DNA from 3 places in the Photobacterium sp. 1_MG-2023 genome. Region 2 is predicted to be linked to each of the others. Evidence: predicted binding sites of a transcription regulator. Region 2 holds the regulator's gene; each other region holds the start of a gene.
The links. Region 2 encodes CRP, which controls carbon source genes, mostly activating them, when cyclic AMP is high. Its sites were predicted from a motif close to TGTGANNNNNNTCACA; they were not measured.

Region 1: a site for CRP is predicted at 1,316-1,331, ahead of Q4579_RS00715 (NupC/NupG family nucleoside CNT transporter). Genes of this name have one in related genera too.
Region 3: a site for CRP is predicted at 2,431-2,446, ahead of rppH (RNA pyrophosphohydrolase). Genes of this name have one in related genera too.

What each region holds. Positions count from the first base shown of each region.
Region 1 covers NZ_JAUORR010000001.1:161,920-166,874, reverse strand. The annotation lists gene Q4579_RS00730 (ImpA family metalloprotease) at 1-71, opposite strand, end outside; gene Q4579_RS00725 (hypothetical protein) at 287-481, shown strand; gene Q4579_RS00720 (TatD family hydrolase) at 468-1,265, shown strand; gene Q4579_RS00715 (NupC/NupG family nucleoside CNT transporter) at 1,477-2,766, shown strand; gene Q4579_RS00710 (XapX domain-containing protein) at 3,210-3,383, shown strand; gene deoC (deoxyribose-phosphate aldolase) at 3,782-4,555, shown strand; gene deoA (thymidine phosphorylase) at 4,706-4,955, shown strand, end outside.
Region 2 covers NZ_JAUORR010000007.1:14,891-19,845, forward strand. The annotation lists gene Q4579_RS08260 (hydrolase) at 1-285, shown strand, start outside; gene Q4579_RS08265 (phosphoribulokinase) at 345-1,214, opposite strand; gene Q4579_RS08270 (YheU family protein) at 1,340-1,561, opposite strand; gene Q4579_RS08275 (OsmC family protein) at 1,594-1,998, opposite strand; gene crp (cAMP-activated global transcriptional regulator CRP) at 2,273-2,905, shown strand; gene Q4579_RS08285 (hypothetical protein) at 3,113-3,322, shown strand; gene Q4579_RS08290 (DUF1338 domain-containing protein) at 3,402-4,196, opposite strand; gene astD (succinylglutamate-semialdehyde dehydrogenase) at 4,230-4,955, opposite strand, start outside.
Region 3 covers NZ_JAUORR010000001.1:240,037-244,991, reverse strand. The annotation lists gene Q4579_RS01055 (NADP(H)-dependent aldo-keto reductase) at 1-739, opposite strand, end outside; gene Q4579_RS01050 (DUF6482 family protein) at 982-1,284, shown strand; gene mutH (DNA mismatch repair endonuclease MutH) at 1,302-1,982, opposite strand; gene rppH (RNA pyrophosphohydrolase) at 2,601-3,122, shown strand; gene ptsP (phosphoenolpyruvate--protein phosphotransferase) at 3,129-4,955, shown strand, end outside.

The DNA of each region.
Region 1 (4,955 bases), on a different contig from region 2:
TTGCTGCTGTCTGAGCCACCGCCGCATGCCGTGAGCGATAAACAGAGCAGAAAAAGACTGAATGGTTTCATGGGATTGTGTCTGTCATTTGTTTTTATCCTGAATAACATAAACGACAGATTTGAATGTGAAATGCGGGAAAAACTGGCATCCACAGAGAAAAAAATGCCGGTTTTGTCTGTGTGCTAGGCGCTGTGTCTCTGAACAGGACGAAACGAAGAGGGGATAGGATTCCACCTCAAACCCTGAAATAATCCGGACAGATGAAAATGAACAGGATTCCCGCATGCTGAAACACATCCGAGTCTGGGTCGCACGTTATGATGCCTGGTGTGGGCGAATGGGTTTTGTCCCAGAAAACCGCCGTTGTTGTGCGCCGGTCCGCTATGATGAAGAGGATGCCCGCCATCCGGCAAACCGGGCAGCCCGACGTCAGGCGACCCAGAAAACAGAGGACGAACAGGCCCGTGCACTTGATTGACAGTCATTGCCATTTTGACTTTGCGCCTTTTTCGCAGGCCCCGGCGGCTTACCTGAAAGATGCACAGCGGGCGGGTGTCAGTCATATTGTCATCCCGTCTGTCGGTGAGAAGAACTGGCAACGCATTCAGGCGATATGTGAGCAACAGTCGCCGGAAACACAACCGGCACTCTATTATGCGCTGGGGATGCATCCGTTTTTTGCTGCAGAGCACAGCCCGCAGACGCTCACCCGGTTGGAACAGGCATTGGCTCAGGCCGGACCACGCTGTGTTGCGGTGGGTGAATGTGGATTGGATTTTGCCATTGCGGATGCCGATCGCGCCCAGCAAGTCGAGTGGCTCTCGGCGCAACTGTCGCTGGCCAATCAGTTCAACCTGCCGGTGATTTTGCACTGCCGAAAAGCATTTCCAGAAATAGTGACCTGCCTCAAATCCTGCCCGCCAATTCGGGGAGGCATCTATCATGCTTTCAGCGGGAGTTTGCAGCAAGCCCATCAACTTCTTGATCTGGGTATCAAAATTGGCGTAGGTGGTACGATCACCTATCGCAGAGCAAACAAAACTCGCACTACAATAGCTCAGTTGCCACTTGATGCACTGTTACTGGAAACGGATGCGCCAGATATGCCACTGGCGGGTTTTCAGGGAGAGCCGAATCGACCCGACAGAGTGGCTTTGGTTTGTGAAGCGTTGGCCGAACTTCGGTCGGAATCTGCTGCTGACATATCGCGGGCCTCTAGCAAAAATGCCTGTGAATTGTTTGCACTGCCTTCTCAAAAATGAAGATTCTGACATTGATTTAGCTTTTTATTGTGCATCAGGTAGAACTATCGTGTGACCATTGTCACACTTGATGTTCAACTTTCACTCGGTTGCCAACCAAAGTGTGACGTGTGCATTACATGCTGTTAGTTGCCATGCGTATAATGCGCCCGACTCCTTGAGAGCCGAATTGTCGAGACGCCAAAATTTAACTATAGGGATGCCATAAACCATGAGCCTGTTTATGAGCCTGGTTGGGATGGTTGTGCTGCTGCTGGTAGCCGTGCTGCTGTCTGATAACCGCAAAGCAATTAATTTACGTACTGTTGGTGGCGCGTTTGCCATTCAATTCTTCTTTGGTGCATTCGTACTGTATGTACCTGTCGGCCGTGATGTGCTTTATGGTGCATCTCAAGCTGTTGCTAATGTGATTAGCTACGGTGACGAAGGGATTTCTTTCCTGTTCGGTGGCCTGGTTTCTGGCAAAATGTTCGAAGTTTTTGGTGGCGGTGGTTTCGTCTTCGCCCTGAAAGTTCTGCCAGTCATCGTGTTCTTCTCCGCGCTGATCAGCGTGCTGTACTACCTGGGTGTCATGCAGTTTGTGATTAACATTCTGGGTGGCGCACTGCAAAAAGCACTGGGAACGTCCCGTGCCGAATCCATGTCTGCAACAGCAAACATTTTCGTCGGTCAGACTGAAGCACCACTGGTTGTGCGTCCGTTTGTACCGAAGATGACTCAGTCTGAGCTGTTTGCGGTCATGTGTGGTGGCCTGGCATCTGTTGCTGGTGGTGTACTGGCTGGCTACGCGTCGATGGGTGTTCCGCTGGAGTATCTGATCGCAGCTTCGTTCATGGCAGCACCAGGTGGCCTGTTGTTTGCAAAAATCATCAAACCTGAAACCGAAACGCCAGTGGATCAATTGGGCGCAGATAAAGATGATGAAGGGCACGATGACAAGCCTGCCAACGTGATTGACGCAGCGGCAGCGGGTGCATCTTCCGGTATGCAACTGGCCCTAAACGTGGGTGCGATGCTGCTGGCGTTCATCGGTCTGATTGCGCTGATCAATGGTATCCTGGGTGGTATCGGTGGTTGGTTCGATATGCCTGAACTGAGACTGGAACTGATCCTGGGTTATGTCTTCCAGCCGCTGGCTTTCCTGATTGGTGTGCCTTGGAATGAAGCACAGATTGCCGGTTCTTTCATCGGTCAGAAAATTGTTGTGAACGAGTTCGTTGCTTACCTGAACTTCACCCCTTATCTGAAAGATGTGGCTGATGGCGGTCTGGTCGTTGCTGAAACGGGTGTCGCGATGTCTGAGAAGACCAAAGCGATTATCTCCTTCGCACTGTGTGGTTTCGCAAACCTGTCTTCGATTGCTATCCTGCTGGGTGGTCTTGGCGGTCTGGCACCAAGCCGTCGTCACGATATCGCTCGCTTCGGTATGAAAGCCGTTGCCGCAGGTACGCTGTCGAACCTGATGTCTGCAACCATTGCAGGTCTGTTCCTGTCTCTGTAAGACAGACACAGAACGCTTCATCTCTGAAACGCCGCGGCTGATTGCCGCGGCGTTTTTATTGGTTTTGCCTTGATACCAATCGCAGTAAATAACTGGTCATCCTAGCTTGCTAAAATGTTCGATATCTGCGTTAGATTTTTTGATTGTAGAATAACTACTTATCTAAAAAATCCGCCTTGTTCTCAAACATTTTTCCGGCGCTACTTCTGATCATTGACTTACTTTGATTGGTATGAGTCCCTCCCGCTGCAGACCCTGCCAACAGAATCAGTAACTATCTGGTTTATTTTCGGAAAAAAGTCGAAAAATGCCCACTCCCGGCCTTTCCTCTGCGGTATCAGACGCGCATCCTTAGCAGACACTTCATGGCCTTGGGTCTACACTCTGTGTGGGTTTATGGTGGGCGATTTGCAACGCGGCCACCGAATCAACAGGAGCAGGCAATGTACGAAGTGATGATCGCGCTGCTGGCTGGCGTTATTGTTGGTTTGCTGTTTTCCGCACTCAAGCTGCCTATTCCGGCGCCACCGGTTTTATCGGGGGTGATGGGGATTGTGGGTGTGTTTTTAGGCGGGCAGTTGTATCAGTGGATCCTCGAGCGATTTTTCTCCGGATAAATCGGACCTGTGCGGACAGAGACCGTCAATAGCACTGAAATCGCTCAGTCAAAGATTAGGGTCATTCAGTCAACACATTATCCACTCAGGGAAACGTTTAGGTGATGGTTTGGCTGATTTTCGCTTGGTAAGATGGCTGAGTAATGTCGCAGGAGGATGAAACCTGCGTGAATGCATTCTGATATTTTTGTGAATTAGGGTGTGTTTTGGATGGCTGGTAAGGGACTTCACTGCCCTTACGCGGTGAAAAGGATGTCAATCAGGTGCCGAAAGGTGAACCTGAGTCTTCACGGAGTCAAGTCCGCTTCTGTTTCTCTGTGGCTACAATCGCCGATTGAACATCGGTCAGCCAGGCGCAAACAGGACACTTGGTAGAACAATTTCGACTGGAGAAAGTCATGAGCGATTTAAAAACTGCTGCACTGCGTGCGTTAAAACTGATGGACCTGACCACACTGAATGATGACGATACGGATGCCAAAGTCATTGCGCTGTGTAAGAACGCAAAAACGCCAGTGGGCAACACCGCTGCGATCTGTATCTATCCGCGTTTTATCCCGGTTGCGAAAAAGCAGCTGCGTGAGCAGGGCACGCCGGAAGTCCGCATTGCAACTGTGACCAACTTCCCGCACGGTAATGACGACATTGAGATCGCCGTGGCTGAAACCAAAGCGGCCGTTGCTTACGGTGCAGATGAAGTGGACGTGGTTTTCCCCTACCGTGCACTGATCGCGGGTAATGAAGACGTGGGCTTCGCGCTGGTGAAGCAGTGTAAAGCTGCCTGTGGCGATATTCTGCTGAAAGTGATCATCGAAACCGGTGAGCTGAAAGATCCTGCCCTGATTCGTAAAGCGTCTGAAATCTCTATTCAGGCGGGTGCTGATTTCATCAAAACTTCGACCGGTAAAGTTCCTGTGAACGCGACCCCGGAATCCGCTGAGATTATGCTGACCGTGATCAAAGACATGGGTGTGCAGGACAAAGTAGGCTTTAAACCAGCGGGTGGTGTCCGGACTGCAGAAGATGCGGCGCAATACCTGGCCATGGCTGATCGTATTCTGGGTGCTGACTGGGCTGACAACATGCACTACCGTTTTGGTGCATCCAGCCTGCTGGCAAATCTGCTGCATACGCTGGGTGAAGGCGATAAAGCAGCGGAAGGCGGCTACTAAGTCATTCCGAGATCCTTACGGATACTGGTCTGCAGCAGTCGGTTGTCCTGACTGCTGCAGGAAACAGCCCAATACAGGGAGGGGCAGTGCTCGTCCGCCGAGCTGCTGATGAAGCGCGAGTGCCGCTCCCAAGCCAAGTCGAGGCACCTTATGTACTTACCTCAGGAAATCATCCGCAAAAAACGCGATAACATCGCGCTGACCCAAGAAGAAATTAACTTTTTTATTCAAGGCATTGCCAAAGATCAGGTGTCTGAAGGCCAGATCGCAGCCTTTGCAATGGCAGTGTACTTCAATGACATGACCATGGACGAACGCGTGGCACTGACTTGTGCGATGCGCGATTCAGGCATGGTGCTGAACTGGGACCACATGAACTTCGGTGGTCCGATTGTCGACA
Region 2 (4,955 bases):
CCGCTTCACGGCTTTTCCAATGCAGCCGATTATTACCAGCGCTGCAGCGGACTGGGCAAACTGGCGTGGGTGGAAACGCCCCTGCGGATTATCCATGCAGCGGATGATCCCTTCATGACCAAGGCCGTGATCCCGACAGCGCCCTTACCAGCACATATCGACTATCATCTGACTCAATACGGCGGCCATGTCGGCTTTATCAGTGGCAGTTGGCGAGCCCCTGCGTTCTGGCTGGATCACACGGTCCCGGCCTGGTTTCAGACCCGGCTCAATCCCTGTGCATAAAAAAACGCCTGAGCACAGACTCAGGCGTTTTCAGAGCAGCGGGATCGAATCGCAATAATTTAACCAATTTTCCCGGTATCAATCAGTTGCTGGATCAGCGGCCGCATAATCAGCTCCATCGCGAAGCTCATCTTACCGCCCGGCACCACTAGCGTATTATGACGGGACATAAATGAGCCCTGAATCATCGCCAGCAGATAGGGGAAGTCCACATTCTTGATGCCGCGAAAGCGGATCACCACAAAGCTCTCATCCAGGCTGGGAATGGCTTTCGCACTGACCGGGTTCGAGGTATCCACCGTCGGTACACGCTGAAAGTTAATATGGGTACGGGAGAACTGCGGGGTAATGTAGTTCAGGTAATCGTCCATCGACCGGACAATTGATTCCATCACCGCTTCTCTGGAGTGGCCCCGATCGCGCGTATCCCGCACAATCTTCTGGATCCATTCCAGGTTAACAATGGGCACCATGCCAATCAGCAGATCCACATGCTGGGCGACATTCACATCCCCATCGACGACCCCACCGTGGAGTCCTTCGTAAAACAGCAGATCTGTGTTTTCCGGCAAATCCTGCCAGGGCGTGAATGTCCCCGGCATCTGATTGTAGGGAACGGCCTCATCAAAGGTGTGCAGATAGCGGCGGAATTTGCCGCTGCCATCTTCACCATACTGACGGAAAAAGTTTTCCAGTAACGCAAAATCATTCGCCTGACCGCCAAAGTAACTGATATGGCGACCCTGCTCTTTCGCTTTGCGGATTTCCACATCCATTTCCGGGCGGGTAAAACGATGGAAACTATCCCCTTCCAGCCAGGCCGCATGAATGTTCAGCATATTGAACATCTTGCGAAAGGCTTCAGAAGTGGTGGACGTCCCTGCACCGGAAGAACCTGTTACTGCAATAATCGGGTGTTTTGCAGACATGACATACCTTGTCGTTTATCCAAACGGAACAGTTATTAACAGGGCAATTGAAAGCCGTCAAGTTTCAAGGGCCTGTCTTCCGGCGTCAGCTTCCGTTTTCTGACGCCGGTTTCAGTTTCACACATTTATTCTGAATGCAGTGTCCGACGCAGCTTGATATCCACGGTTTCGTGTAATTCAGAGTACATAATGACTGCCTCGCCACACGCCAGTTGCTGCCGGACCCGGTTCACTTTCTGCTCAAGACTCAGCTCACGCACGCCGTAATCCGTCCCTTCCCGCAGCACAAAATGTTCAATCAGATTGGTCAGGGTGTCCGGGTCGATCTCTTGCCAGGGAATGATCATACAACTTACCTGATATTCACCGTTCGCGGCATTTAAGCCGCAACAATTTCATAAGAATGGGTCAATGCCACGCCTTTGCCCAGCATCAGGCAGACAGAGCAGTATTTTTCCAGCGACTCTCCCACAGCTTTCGCCACGGCCGCTTCGTCCAGATCATGACCCGTGACCACAAAGTGCAGGTTTGCAGATGTGAAATAACGCGGCGCCTGCTCGCGGCGAACTGAACTGATCTGCGCTTCACAGGCCGTAATCGCCTGTCCGGCAGTTTTCAGGCCGTCGACCACATCGACAGAGCTGCAGCCGCCTGCAGCCATCAGGACCAGTTCCATTGGACTGGGTGCGGTGCTGCCGCCGTTCCCGTCCATCACCACACTGTGACCTGAGTTTGACTGCCCAATGAAAGTCAAACCTTCTACCCATTTAACACGTGATTGCATGCAATACTCCTTACATCAAAAAACCGGATTTAATCACTAAGTCACAACGGTGTGATCATGTGCACAGTAAAGTGTCCAAAATGTTCATTTATCCCCGCGCAATATCAAGCAAAGCGTGACGAAAAAAGTTAAACTCATGGTCTGAATGTTCACATGCGCTTGCAGCCCAGCCGTTGACTGAATATGCTAGTTGGCAAACAATCGTATTGTTCTACCCAACCCCAATTCAAGGAATGACGCCGTTGGGCAACACACTGCAGAGGAAGTAAGTAATATGGTTCCAGGTAAACCGCAAACAGATCCAACTTTGGAGTGGTTCCTTTCTCACTGCCACATTCATAAGTACCCTTCAAAGAGTACACTGATCCATGCTGGCGAGAAAGCAGAGACCCTCTACTACATCGTAAAAGGCTCCGTGGCCGTTCTGATCAAGGATGAAGAAGGCAAGGAAATGATCCTGTCCTACCTGAATCAGGGCGACTTCATCGGTGAACTGGGCCTGTTTGAAGAAGGCCAGGAGCGTACTGCCTGGGTTCGTGCGAAAACCCCTTGTGAAGTAGCAGAAATTTCCTTCAAAAAATTCCGTCAGCTGATTCAGGTCAACCCGGATATCCTGATGCGTCTTTCTGCGCAGATGGCACGTCGTCTGCAAGTCACCAGCCAGAAAGTTGGCGACCTGGCTTTCCTGGACGTCACAGGCCGTATCGCTCAGACGCTGCTGAATCTGGCAAAACAGCCAGATGCGATGACTCACCCGGACGGTATGCAAATCAAAATCACCCGTCAGGAAATCGGTCAGATTGTTGGCTGTTCCCGCGAAACCGTTGGCCGCATCCTGAAGATGCTGGAAGAGCAGAACCTGATTTCTGCCCACGGTAAAACCATCGTTGTTTACGGGACTCGCTGAACCAATGGGGCTGCAGCCCCTGAAATGATGCAATCAGTGTGAGTACTCAAAAAGCCGCCATGGCGGCTTTTTTTGTTTCCGAAAGCTATACGCCAGAGGCTCTCTTCGCGTTGCATCCGGATTCTCTAGGCGTATCACATTATTCCGGTTGCCTTCCTCTCCTCCCTTGCTACATTTGGCATATCAGACCGATGTGGATGCGACGAGATGGATATCGAACGTTTTGCCCCGAATGCACAGCACAGCCAACTGCCTCCCCGCCCAGTGATCACCATGGGCCGCTTCCTTGCTTCTTCCGTAGAAATGACCGGCTTTCAATCGCCCCGCCAACTGCTAGAGCAAGAGGCAGATGTGTGCCCGACCGATCTTTCAGCACGAGAAGATGATTGGATGCTGCCTCTGGATCGCCAGCACTGAACATCCGTTTCTGTTCTGTCGCAGCTAAAAAAACAGCGGCCCTGGGGCCGCTGATTACGTTTTCTTTTTCAAGAGTCCGTTACATGTTCGTACTTTCGAAGATCTTGTCTGCCGAGGCTTCCACAAAGCCAGGGTAAAGTTCTCCGTCTGCCTGCGGATAACGCTTGGCAAACTCGTAGAAGCCACCCGGAATCGTGCGGACACCGTCCGTAAAGGCAACATCAACTCGATCAGCCATGGTCGAGGACTGCTCCAACATGACTTCCGGGTTTCCTTTCACTTCACCACCAGAGGTGTTGATGCTGAAGCCATTGTGGCGCAGCAGGCTGTTCACTGCAGAGACTTCGGTAAACTGCTCCAGCTGATTCACACTCACGGTGAAATGGTTGGCACCATAACCGTGTGCTGCAACCCAGCCAGCGTACTCGCTCTCTTCCGCCAGTTTCTCGTAGGTTGCAAAATCCAGCTCCCACAAGCGACCGCCGTAGAGAAAGCTGCCGTTATCCATCGCACCCTGAGGAATTTGCTTCACCAGACTGCGCACGGTATTTTGCAGATCCGCAGAGCACTGACCCACCAGCAGCTCACTGATAAACACTTTCGGTGCAGCCGGATTCGGATGCTCAAAATGTTCAGCGTACAGCTTTTTCTTTTCGAAATGGTAAGTCCCACACGGCTTGTAACCAATCGCAATGAAAGGTGCAGCCAGCACATCCAGACTCACACCCGGCAGATTAAACGTCCGCAGAGCGATATGATCGTTGAGCAGCGGATCATCCTCTGTCAACAGATCATGTACCTGTGCAGCCGACGGGCAAAGACGGTTTGTGAAGTCCTGCCACAGGGCATCAAACAATTTTTCCACTCTTTCCATGATGCGGTTCCTTCGAAAATACGGGTTTGCAAATTATAGCTGGATTCCCGGAGACAGCTGAGCAGGCAATTCGGTTGCCTCTCCTTCCATAGAAGCCATCGGATACGCGCAGTAGTCTGCCGCGTAGTAAGCACTTGGACGCAAGTTACCAGATGCCCCCGGGCCACCAAACGGTGCATCACCGCTGGCACCCGTCAGCTGACGGTTGCGGTTCACAACACCGGCGCGGATATGATCGATGAAATACTGCCACTCGCTGTCATCGTTCGAGACCAGACCGGCAGACAAGCCGTAGCGGGTGTTGTTTGCCATCTCAACCGCCTGAGTCAGATCCGTATAGCGCGCTACCTGCAACAGCGGACCGAAGTACTCTTCATCCGGCAGTTCTGCAATCTGGCTGACTTCGATGATACCCGGTGTCACGATCGCACCCTGACCCCGTTCCGCTTTCAGCAGTGACACACCGCCCATCTCCGTCAGACGCGTCTGCGCTGCGATGATGTTGTCTGCGGCCACCACAGAAATCTGCGGGCCCATAAATGGCTGTGGTTCTGCAAACGGGCCATCCACATGAATGGCTTTGGCAGCTTCAACCAGCGCGGCAATCAGCGCATCCCCTTCCGCGCCTTCAGGCACGTACAGACGACGGGCGCAGGTACAACGCTGACCGGCACTGATAAAGGCAGACTGAATGATGGTGTAAACTGTCGCTTTCAGATCGCCGTAATCTTTTGAGATCACCATCGGGTTGTTACCGCC
Region 3 (4,955 bases), on a different contig from region 2:
GTCCGTTGAGATACTTACCGCTTAAGATCCCAAACGCCATGGGGGAGTAAGCCAGTAATTTCACGCCTTCATAGTGGCTGATTTCAGACAGCCCCACTTCAAAGCTTCGGTTGAGCAAGTTATAAGGGTTTTGAATGGTGACCACACGGGGCAGGTCATGTTTTTCCGCCAGACGCAGAAACGACATCACGCCCCATGGCGTTTCATTCGACAGGCCAATATAACGAATTTTTCCGGCCCGAACCAACTCAGCCAGAGCTTCCAGAGAATCGGTTAAGGTCACGCCGGTGTTTTGATCCGGGTAGGGATAATTGAGTTTGCCAAAGCAGTTGGTTTCCCGCTGCGGCCAGTGTAACTGATATAAATCGATATAATCGGTTTGCAGCCGTTCCAGACTTTTTTCAACGGCTTCATGGATGTTGCGCCAGTCCAGTGCCATGTTGCTTCGGATATGCGGGACATTGCGCGGGCCTGCAACTTTGGTGGCCAGAATGACCTGGTCGCGTTTGCCTGATTTTTTCAGCCAGCTGCCGATATAAGATTCGGTCAGCCCTTGAGTTGCTGCCTTGGGCGGAACCGGATACATTTCGGCGGTATCAATCAGGTTAATCCCGCGTTCCAGTGCGAAGTCGAGCTGGCTGTGTGCTTCGGCTTCGGTATTCTGCTCGCCAAAGGTCATGGTGCCCATGCCAATCTGACTGACTTCAAGTGAAGAGTGGGGGATCTTATGGTATTTCATTTGCCCTCCTTGGACCGCAAGTTCTCTTTGACTATAACTCAGGACATTCAGCCTGAAAAGCGACTGAACAATCAATAACTTCCATTCGGTTCTGTGCCATTTTTGGCAGGATGTGCCGATTCGATTCCGGAATCAACAAGATGGCTCACGAATGTTTCGTCTCACAGAGTGGATTCCCTGAGCTTGCTGAACAGAAAATGTTCGCACATAGTTAATGCAACTCCCCCTGAAAAGGATCGGCGATGAAGCTCTCTCAATTCAAACATTGGGTGAAGTCACCTGGTGAAGCGATGCCAAAATGTGTGCTGACCAGCTATGCGGGTCGGGCTGACTATCTGATGGAAGTTGAATATAAGAATCATCTCGAACCCCTGAAAGATGAAGATGACAACATGCTGCATTTTCAGAATATGGAGCAGGTCCGGGAGTTTCTCCGGCCGCTGGGGGTGAAATCAATCACGCTGAGAACCATCGATCCTCACGATGAATTTTCAGCGGATGGAAAGCCAACCTGCTGTCAGGACGATATGACCATTCCGCTCTGATAGGGCCGGAGCGGGCCTCAGAGCATGAAATGCCGGGCCAGAATCTCGGCTGTGAATTGAGTTTTCAGATAAAAGCCGCGCGGTAGCGTTTTGATTGGCTGCCCGTCTGCGCCGTAAGCTTCGGTCAGTACTCTGCTGTTTGCTGCTTTTGGGCGAAGTTGCAGTACTTCACCGTGTCGCGCGGTGATCTGTTCAACCCGGCCCAGAACGATGAAATCCATCAGCTCCTCCCAGTCACGTTTCAGGCGGGCTTCTTCTTCCACTGAAGGACTCCAGAGCAGTGGCGAGCCGACATGGCGTTCCGCCAGAGGGATTTCCCGCTCGCCTTCAACAGGGATCCACAACACTCTGGCCAGTTTATGGCGAATATGGCTGGTTTCCCACCGAATGCCTTGCAGGCCAATGAGCGGCGCGACGCAGACAAACGTGGTTTCCAGAGGTTTCCCCTGATGGCTGATGGGGATGGTTTTCAGTTCAATGCCTAAATCGGCAAAATCCGGGACGGGTTGACTGCCGGCATTGGCACCCAGATGCCATTCGAGAAGCTGACCGACCCAGCCTTTATCCCGTCGTAAGTCTGGCGGCGGGGTTTGCCCGGCCAGTTCTGCCAGTTCACCTAAGGTATAGCCGGCCAGTGCCTGAGCTCTGTTGATGAGTTCAGATTCAGAGGTGGGCGGAGATTGCTGAATGATTGTCATCTGGCTATCCGTTGGTGGTGAGCGTCTCGAAACGATTCATATTAACACATTCAGTATCTCGGTTGATCAACCCATCAAAGCAGGATCCTGTGCCAAAGATATCCACAGGTAAAAAATTAAACAAAGTGCGCATTGTCTGAACTGGACGGATTTACAGGGGAATGTTCAGACTTTAGCCGTTGGGCTGTGTGTTTTTTCAACGATACACCCCGGCGGATGTGGATAACAGCAAAGTTGGTTGATCTTTAATCAGGTGGTTGGATCCGATTGAAATGAGGGGGGAATCAAGCCATTTTAACTCGGATGTAATGTCTTAATATGTTGATTGATAATAACTTTTATGTGTGATTGATACGGTGATGAAGTAAGGTGGATCCCCTTGGATTGTTGATTAATTCGGCAAGAACAGAGTTTCTGCACAAAAATATCCACAGAAAGCGTGAATAAATGTGGGAGAAGTCTCATTTCTTTGTTTATAACCTCGGGTTCTTGGTGGAGTTATCCATAAAGTGAGTGCTAGGTAGGAAAAAACAGTGATTGATGACAATGAATGTTTACCCTGAGGCGCATTCTGTGAAAAAATCACTGTTAATTGATATTTTTACTTGAGGTCGTCCAGTGATTGATGGCGATGGATACCGCCCTAATGTGGGGATAGTTATCTGTAACAGCCATGGCCAGGTATTTTGGGCTCGACGATATGGACAACACTCTTGGCAGTTTCCGCAAGGTGGTATAGATGAGGGGGAAACTCCCGAGCAGGCTATGTACCGTGAACTGTATGAGGAAGTGGGTCTGACCAAAAAAGACGTCAGGATTCTGGCCTCCAGTCGACACTGGTTGCGCTATAAATTACCTAAACGTCTGGTTCGGTGGGACTCTAAACCAGTTTGTATCGGGCAGAAGCAAAAATGGTTTTTGCTGAGTCTGGAATGCGATGAGTCCAAGGTGAATATGCAACGTGGCACGACACCGGAATTTGATGGTTGGCGATGGGTCAGCTATTGGTATCCGGTTCGTCAAGTTGTGTCCTTTAAACGGGATGTTTATCGCCGGGCGCTGAAAGAATTTGCAGCGATGGCGATGCCGTTTAAAGAACGTAAGGATCGTAAATCTAAACGAAAATACAGGCGGGGTTAACCCTACATGCTGACCCAATTGAGAGAAATCGTAGAGAAAGTAGCCAGCGCGCCGACCTTACTCGAAGCGTTAGATCTCCTTGTGGTCAGCATTTGTGATGCAATGAAGACGGAGTGCTGCTCTGTCTATATCGTAGATGAGCAGCGCCAGCAGTATATGCTGATGGCAACCAAAGGCTTAACCAAGCCATCCTATCAGGTCGGGCTGGGGTTTGGCGAAGGTCTGGTCGGGCTGGTGGGGCACCAGGCTGAACCTGTGAATGTGGCTGATGCCAGTCAGCATCCAAATTTCAAACATATCCCCGGCACCAACGAAGAATATTTCCGTTCCTTTTTTGGTACCCCCATTATTCATCAGCGAAAAGTGCTGGGTGTGCTGGTCATTCAGCAACGGGAAAAGCGTGAATTCACCGAAAGTGAAGAGTCTTTCATGGTCACTCTGGCAGCGCAGCTGGCGGTGATTCTGGCACACGCAAAAGCCCAGGGTATGTGGCCGGATCAACGGGATGGTTTGCATTTGACCGGGTCCGCTGCATCAACCGGTGTTGCGGTTGCAAAAGCCTGGTGGGATGACAACCAACCCCGGCTAGAGGCCGTCTGTCCGGCATCTTGTCTGGATCGCGAAGCGGAGCAGGAGCGGCTCAGTATTGCCATTGAGATGGCCAGTAATGAATTCCGGCGGTTGCGAAAACGCTTCGACAGTGAACTTCATAAAGAAACGCTGGCCATTTTCGATCTATTCAGTCACTTGCTCAATGATCCAATGCTGCGCAAGGATCTTTTCACCAAAGTTTCCGGCGGCGATCAGGCGGAATGGGCGGTTCGTCAGACCGTCGAAGCGTATTCCGGCCGGTTTGCCAATATGAAAGACGATTACCTCCGGGAACGGGCTCACGATATTCGTGAGTTAGGGCAGCGGCTTTTATTTTTCCTGCATAACGAGGAAGGTGCCGAGCACCAGTGGGAAGCGCCCATTGTACTGCTGACCCGAGAGCTGACAGCCGCCATGCTGGCGAGCATTCCCAGAGATAAACTCGCTGCCGTGGTGGCTCAGGAAGGGGCGGCAAATTCACATGCGGCTATTTTATCCCGCGCGCTGGGGATCCCGGCCATCTTGGGCGTGGATTTTGTCCCGGAGAAGGTGCATAACGCGCTGGTGGTCGTGGATGGCTATCGCGGTGATTTGCTGATCGAACCCAACCGGCAGATTCTGGCTGAATACAAACGGCTGTTGCGCGAAGAAAATGAACTGACAGCGCTCGTTGAGCAGGATCTGGATAAATCCGCCGAGACGGCGGATCAGGAAAGAATTTACCTTTATCTGAATGCCGGCCTGAGTGCTGACACCAATATTGCGGTCAATAAAGGCGTGGATGGTGTCGGCTTATACCGCACTGAAGTGCCGTTTCTCCTTCAGCGCGGTTTCCCGTCGGAAGAAGAGCAGGCGACACAATATCGTTCGATTCTGCAGTCTTATCCCAACAAGCCTGTGGTGATGCGAACCTTGGATATTGGTGGTGATAAACCCCTGCCCTATCTAACCATTGAAGAAGACAATCCGTTTCTGGGCTGGCGGGGAATTCGCTTTACGTTAGATCATCCTGAAATCTTTTTGATCCAGGTCCGTGCGATGCTCAAAGCCAGTATCGGGCTCGATAATATGGAAATTTTGCTGCCAATGATTTCAGGGATCCCGGAGCTGGATGAATCAAAAGCCCTGATTGACAGAGCTTTTGAAGAGGTGTCTGTTTATGCTGCGGGTAAAGGGGCGGTCTTGCATCGTCCCAAACTGGGCATCATGGTTGAAGTTCCGTCCATTTTGTACCAGTTGCCC